Regions from separate parts of the Tenggerimyces flavus genome, predicted to be linked through region 1. Evidence: riboswitches for the same ligand, from Rfam matches in the RefSeq annotation. Region 1 holds a riboswitch; the other holds the start of a gene.
What was found. A riboswitch is a leader RNA that binds a small molecule or an ion and turns the genes downstream of it on or off. The one in region 1 is predicted to bind cyclic di-AMP.

Region 1 (3,405 bases):
AGTGCGACATCCCGACGTTCTCCGCCACGCTCGGCGGCGACCGGCCGTGGGACGGGCCGGGGCCGCACGAGACGGCCGTACGGTCGGCGATCTCGTATGCGAAGAACGTGTCGACGCCGGTGCTGATCGTGCACGGGGAGAGCGACGTCCGCGTGCCCGTCTCGCAGGGGATCGGCTTCCACCGGGCGCTGCTCGACCACGACGCCACTGTGCGATTGGTCACCTATCCGCGGGAGGGCCACGCGATCGCCGAGGCCGCGCACCAGCGGCACCTGCTCGCCGAGGTCCGCGCCTGGATCACCAAGTACGTCTGAACGCTCGAGCTGACCGGGAGCGGCTGGCCGGTTGAGGACCGCTCCTGGGATTCTTCTCTCATGCCTGAGCCCCGAGCCGTCGCGGTGGTCGACATCGACGGCGTCCTCGCCGACGTCACCCACCGACTACATCACGTAGCGAAACGCCCGAAGAACTGGGACGCGTTCTTTGCCGCAGCTGTCGACGATCCGCTCCTTCCCGAGGGGCTCGCGGTCGCGCGAGAGCTGGCGGAACGGTACGACGTGACCTATTTGTCCGGGCGGCCGGAACACTGTCGCCGCGACACCGAGAAGTGGTTTTCCACCCACGGAATCCCGGCCGGAGAACTGTTGCTGCGACGGCCGAACGACCGTCGCCCAGCGCGCATAACAAAGGTCGAAATTCTCAAGAGAATCGCCGCGACACGCCGAGTCGCACTGCTCGTCGACGACGATTTTGAGGTGTGTTCGGCCGCCCGCGCGCAGGGTTTCACAGTGCTCGAGGCGACCTGGGGAAAGCCGTCGAACACCCAGGACGACCCCGGTCAAATCGGACTATTCGACGCGCTCAGTGATGCTCAGGAACGAGACGGACGGACGTGACCCCGCTATCCACATGCCCGATCCCCCCGGTTGTTAACGAAAAGGTCACGACGTAGAGTCTGTCCGGTCGCGCCTCGGAGGTGGCGCGATTGTGGCCCGTCTCGCCGAACTCCGCCCGGCGGACCACAACCTACGAGTACATGCAGGGCGGAGACGGAGGACCCACCACCGGGCCCCCATTAGTGGGAGTCCTTGGGGTGAAGCCACCTACGGGTGGCCGGGCACACCTCTCGCCCGAATCCGACAGCTGACTCCGCAGGCGCCGAGAGGATCGGATCAGCATGCCCTATAAGGGGAAGCACCGCGGCGCAAGCCGTTCGAAACAGACCGCCAAGCGCATCACCACCGTCGCCGCCGTCAGCGGCGTCGCAGTCGCCGTGCCCGTGATGGGGATGGCACTGCCGGCAGAAGCAGCGAGCCTCAAGACCTGGGAGCGGCTCGCGCAGTGCGAGAGTGGTGGCGACTGGCACATCAACACCGGCAACGGGTTCTACGGTGGCCTGCAGTTCACCAAGGGAACCTGGCGTGCGTTCGGCGGAACGAAGTACGCCTCGCGCGCCGACAAGGCGACGAAGATGCAGCAGATCGCGATCGCCGAGAAGACCCTCGCTGGGCAGGGCTGGGGCGCATGGCCCGCCTGCTCGCGCAAGTTGGGCCTCGGCCGCAGCGACAAGGGCGGTGACCCGGGTGCGCCCGAGACGCCCAAGAAGAAGAGCAGCGACTCCAGCGAGAAGAAGAACGACGACCGCGAGAAGTCCAGCAAGCGGACCTCGCGTTCGACGGAGCGCAAGTCGAGCAGCTCCGAGGAGAAGTCGACCCGCACGGTGCGTACGTCCCCGGCGAACCGCAAGGCCGCCGCAGGTGCGAGCTACGTGGTCAAGGGCGGCGACACGCTGTCCAAGATCGCGCGTGCGAACAAGGTCACGGGCGGTTGGCAGCAGCTCGCGAAGCTCAACAAGAGCCTCGTGGGTGGCAACCCCGACCTCATCTTCCCAGGTGAGAAGCTCCTCCTCGGCTGATCCGGCCCTCTTGAAGTAACAACGAAGCCCCGCCCGACCCCTCCGGGCGGGGTTTCGTCGTGTCCAGGCTGCTTGCTCGCCGGCGCCCCGGGAGTTGTTGGACAGATGTCGGGATAGAGGCCGAGATCTGTCCAACAACTCTCCGTGGCCGCGCTCGGAGGAACGGCGGGAGCGGCTGATCGTGGCCGGGTACGAGGTGATCCGCCAGCACGGGTTGGCCAATCTCCGTACCCGCGATGTCGCCGCAAGGGCCGGCATCACGGTGGCGACGCTGCACTACTACTTCCCCACCAAGGAAGCCCTCGTCCGTGCGGTCATCGAGCACGCCATCACGGCGCGCATGCTCATGCCCCTCGAGCTCGACCAGGACCGCGCCGACGGACCCCAAGCGCTCCGCACGATGGTCGACGGGCTCGTCGAGCAGGCCAAGAACGACCCGGGCCATTTCCGCTTGCTGCACGAGCTGATACCCCGCCGCGGGCATCGAGAACGCCGTACGCCAGGCCAATCCCTGGCAGATCGACGGCACCGGAATCCTCTGGGCCGAGAGCCTCACCAGTGACAACTACCGCTGGATCGACCCACCCAACGTCGAGCAGCCCGACGACACGATCAGCCCCAGCCGGGACGTCGTGCTCTCCCAGGACAGGCTCGAAGAGGTCTTCCGCTCGTCGCGGCGGACGGCAACGACAGCCCGACCAGACACGGCCTGGGCATAGCCCGCCACGGCATCGGAATGCTTGAGGACGTGGCTAGCATCATGGTCCGTGCCGACCTCGGAAACGCCTTGCAGGACAAGACGTTCGCCATCGGCCAGGTCAGCAACGAGTAGTACGAGGGCATGGTCCGCATCGTCGGCGACCTGCCCAACCTCTACGTACGCTTCGACCCGGACAGCGGCGAGACCGTCGACCAGGCCGTCGCCACCGGCCGCGCGTGGTTCGGCGGCGACACAGCCGACGACGGCGACGACGACGAAGCCGAGCTCGTCGACGACCTCACGCTGAAGTTCGGGTACACCTACGCCGGTCCCCCGTTCGACGACCCTCGCCACCCGAGCGCCAAGCCGGGCACCAGGCTCCCCCACGTCTGGCTCGACGAGAACACGTCGACCGTCGACGTCTGGGCGAACGGCCTCGCGCTGATCACCGACGACGCCGGGTGGGCCCAGGCGGCCGGTCGCAAGGGGCTCGTCCACCGCCACGACAGCGCCTGGCGGTACGGAACCGTGCTGGTCAGGCCGGACGGCTTCGTCGCCTGGCGCACCGACGACCCGCCCCACGACGACGCGGACACCGTCCTCGGCGAGGCGATCCGGCAAACATTGTCGTAGTAAGACCAATCCGGACGCATCGCGGCGACGAACTCCCCGTGTCCAGCCCCACCACCGAGGTCGGGAGTCTCGATATGCGCCATGCCCTTCGCAAGGCTCTCGCCGCGAGTGGGGTGCTGGCCCTGCTCGTCGCCGCGAGCTGCGGTCAACAGAACGA
Region 2 (3,405 bases), 650 kb from region 1:
CTGGCCGAAGGTGTAGGCGGCGACGTCGAGCTTGGCGAGGTTGTCGTACGTACGCTCCGCCGTCTGCGCGAACGCCGCCCCCTCGGGGTCGATCGTCGCGAGGTAGGCGGCCTTGGTCTCGCTCGTCACCGCGGCGGCCTGGCGGGTCAGCAGCTCCTCGGCCTGCTCGACGCGGGTGGGGCGCGGCGCGCCAGCGCGGGAGCTGGTGGTGGGCTCCGGCGTGGGCGTGGTCGGGGTGACGCGGACGGGCGGTCGGTCTTCGGCGACGTAACCGCGTGCGTTCGCCGCGGACGGAACCGGCCCACCGCGCGCGGTGAAGAACCCGGCCACGACGGCGGCCACGACGAGCATGGCGACCGCGAGCAGGAACCGCACCAGGACGGTCGGGCTCGACGGACGCACGGAAGGCATCGTACGGAACGTGCGCCGACATGCCGAACGGCCCCGGTACCCGCGAGTAGCGGGCCGGGGCCGTTCGTTGAGGCTGGTGCTCGGGCTCAGCCCGGGCGGCCGTAGCCGTTGACCGGCATGTAGGACATCTTGATGTATGTCACGCTCTTGCCCGGGCGCGGTGCGTGCAGCACCATCCCGTTGCCGGCGTAGAGGCCCACGTGGCTGCGGCGACCGTAGAAGAACACCAGGTCGCCGACCTGCAGCTCGGACTTGGAGATCTTCGTCGACACCGCGTACTGGCTGCGGGAGGAGTGCGGCAGGTTGACGCCCGCGGCCTCCCAGGCCTTCAACGTGAGGCCGGAGCAGTCGACGCCGCTCATGCTCTCGCCACCGAAGACGTACGGAACGCCGATGTACCGCTTGGCCTCGGCGAACGCGATCGCGTTGCGACCGGAGCCCGGGGGCGGCGCCGGCGGGTCCTCGTCGGGTGCGGGGTCGCCCGGGTTGTCGCGGTCCTTGTCGCGGCTGGGGCGGCGCTCGCGCTCCTCGCGCTCTTCACGCTGCTTCTCGAGGCGCTCGCGCTCGTCGGCGGTCAGCTGCTTGAGCACGGCCTTCGATGCGGCCAGCCGGTCGTCGGCTTCCTTCATCTTGGCCGCGGCGCCCTCTTCCGCCTCCTTGAAGCGGCTGAGCTCCGCCCGCACGAGCGACTGGCGCTCGACGAGCCGCTTCTGCTCCACCTTCAGCTGGGTGAGCGTGTCACCCTGCTGGCCGGCGAAGGCCTGAGCGGTGGTCATGTGGGCGAGGAAGTCGTCGGGGTTCTTGGCGAGCAACAGCTGGACGGTCGTGTCCATGCCGCCAGTGCGGTAGTCGGCCGCGGCGAGCTGCCCGATGTGCCGGCGCAGCGCGGCGACCTTCTGCTGCTGACGCTTGGTGTCCGCCTTGAGCTTGTCCAACCGGCGACCGCTGGATTCCTTCTTGTCGGTCAGCTCGTTGGAGAGTTCCGCGGACTCCTCGGCCTTGTGCTCGAGCTCCTCGACCTGCTTGCGCACGTCTTCGAGCTTCTTCTGCGGGTCGGCGTACCCCACAGAGCCTGGGATGAGAACGGTGGCCGCGAGAAGTGCGGAACCAAAGGCAAGCAACGCACCTTTGGTGCGATGAGTCCGGCCAATTGGCACGGGAGGTGGTTCCTTCCTTCCTCAGACGCCTACCGGGTGAGCTGACGGGTTCGGGCCGGGAAGTTTGCCCTACGTCACCGTCGCGGTCTGACTTCTCCGCGCCGGCTCCGATTCACCCCAAGTGCGTGGTTCCCCGGTTCTCTAGCCGGATGGCTTCCGGCCTTCGACTCAGCGAGGTACCTGCGTCGGCCCTACGGCCGACCGTGGAACAAGTACCTGGCGGGGGACTCTAGTGACCATTTCGTGATCCTTCAAATCCCCGTTGGCGTGTTGTGTCGTTCTGGGGAAGAAAACCGTCCATCACGTTCCGTGTCAAGTTGGCTACGCAGTGTCAGATAACGTGTCGCGCCGTCCCGCGATGCGGGTTCTGCTTCCTCCTGGCGGGACGCCTCTTGGACTGGCGTTGCGCAGGTCAGAGCCTGGTCGATCACGCTCCGCAACTGTCTTTGGGGCTCGTTAGGCGCCGCGCCTGAGGGCGGGCTTTTGGCTCACCTGGGCGGGCACGCGAGGCCGAATCTCGATGCTGGCATGGCGCAACGGCGGCACCAGGCCGGAATCGGCCAACACCTGCAAAGCCGCCCTGTCGGCATCGTCGAGGTCGAGCTCACTCGGCGGGGCGCCCAGCAGGACGGCGACCACACAGTCGCCGCACGCGAGGCCCCGGACCTCGCAGCTGTCACAGTCGATCCGCATCTTCCACTCCATCCGGTCTGCGCCCTGCCAAGGGGGAAGTAGGCGGCTGGGCGATCCGCTCCGCACGTTAGACGGGCCCACCGACAACCCCTTGACAACGCCCGCGGCGACCTGCTTCGGCCCGTGGCTGGGGTGCGGGGATGGTGGCCAAGTCGGGGAGGGTGGCCAGGCCGCGGTGGGCGGGCCGACATGGGCGGGCCGACATGGGCGGGCCGACATGGGCGGGCCGACATGGGCGGGCCGACATGGGCGGGCCGACATGGGCGGGCCGACATGGGCGGGCCGACATGGGCGGGCCGACATGGGCGGGCCGACATGGGCGGGCCGACATGGGCGGGCCGACATGGGCGGGCCGACATGGGCGGGCCGACATGGGCGGGCCGACATGGGCGGGCCGACATGGGCGGGCCGACATGGGCGGGCCGACATGGGCGGGCCGACATGGGCGGGCCGACATGGGCGGGCCGACATGGGCGGGCCGACATGGGCGGGCCGACATGGGCGGGCCGACATGGGCGGGCCGACATGGGCGGGCCGACATGGGCGGGCCGACATGGGCGGGCCGACATGGGCGGGCCGACATGGGCGAAGGGCTGGCGGGGTCGCATGCCTGCGACGTGACCGGCATGGCGCGTCGGCGTCGAGGAGATGTTGGCGGCGCCGCTGAACGGGATGACTCCCCGAATGGGAGCGGGAACTGCCAGCGGGCAAATGGCCTGCGAGGGCAGAGAAGAATGAGCGTGGAGACTTTTGGTCGCTATAGCGACCAAAAGTCTCCACGTTCATGGGGAGGTGGCAGGCGGTCGCTGTTGGGTAAGTCGGTGGTGTTGGCGGATGGGCACCGATGCCGCTTTACCTGGCGAGTGGGTGCTCTACGCGGGGTGTATCCCACGTAGAGCGGCAAATGATCATGTAAACATGATCATTTGCCGCCACCCGGGAGCCACCGGAGAGCCCATCCAGGAGCTCCTGGGGCGGCCTGCTCGTCAGGCACGCCGAGACGCCACTGCGTCGCTTCAGCGAGGTTCGTCACAGGCGCTAGTGGCTGAGGGCGCGCACGAGGGCTGTGGCGGCGACGGGGCGGGCTCCGGCGCGGCGGACGCCGTCCGCTACTTCGCGGTCGCTCGACACCACCACCACGGGG

Region 2: another riboswitch for cyclic di-AMP. It lies ahead of JOD67_RS26540 (C40 family peptidase); the one in region 1 lies ahead of JOD67_RS41310 (LysM peptidoglycan-binding domain-containing protein).

Annotation. Positions count from the first base shown of each region.
Region 1 is NZ_JAFBCM010000001.1:5,020,765-5,024,169, reverse strand. It holds gene JOD67_RS23480 (S9 family peptidase) at 1-314, shown strand, start outside; gene JOD67_RS23475 (phosphatase domain-containing protein) at 399-896, shown strand; cyclic di-AMP (ydaO/yuaA leader) riboswitch at 996-1,170, shown strand; gene JOD67_RS41310 (LysM peptidoglycan-binding domain-containing protein) at 1,178-1,915, shown strand; gene JOD67_RS23465 (TetR/AcrR family transcriptional regulator) at 2,097-2,477, shown strand; gene JOD67_RS23460 (hypothetical protein) at 2,481-2,621, opposite strand; gene JOD67_RS23455 (aromatic-ring hydroxylase C-terminal domain-containing protein) at 2,757-3,248, shown strand; gene JOD67_RS23450 (hypothetical protein) at 3,323-3,405, shown strand, end outside.
Region 2 is NZ_JAFBCM010000001.1:5,670,144-5,673,548, forward strand. It holds gene JOD67_RS26535 (gluzincin family metallopeptidase) at 1-402, opposite strand, end outside; gene JOD67_RS26540 (C40 family peptidase) at 498-1,478, opposite strand; cyclic di-AMP (ydaO/yuaA leader) riboswitch at 1,580-1,740, opposite strand; gene JOD67_RS26545 (hypothetical protein) at 2,025-2,261, opposite strand; gene JOD67_RS42080 (NYN domain-containing protein) at 3,300-3,405, opposite strand, start outside.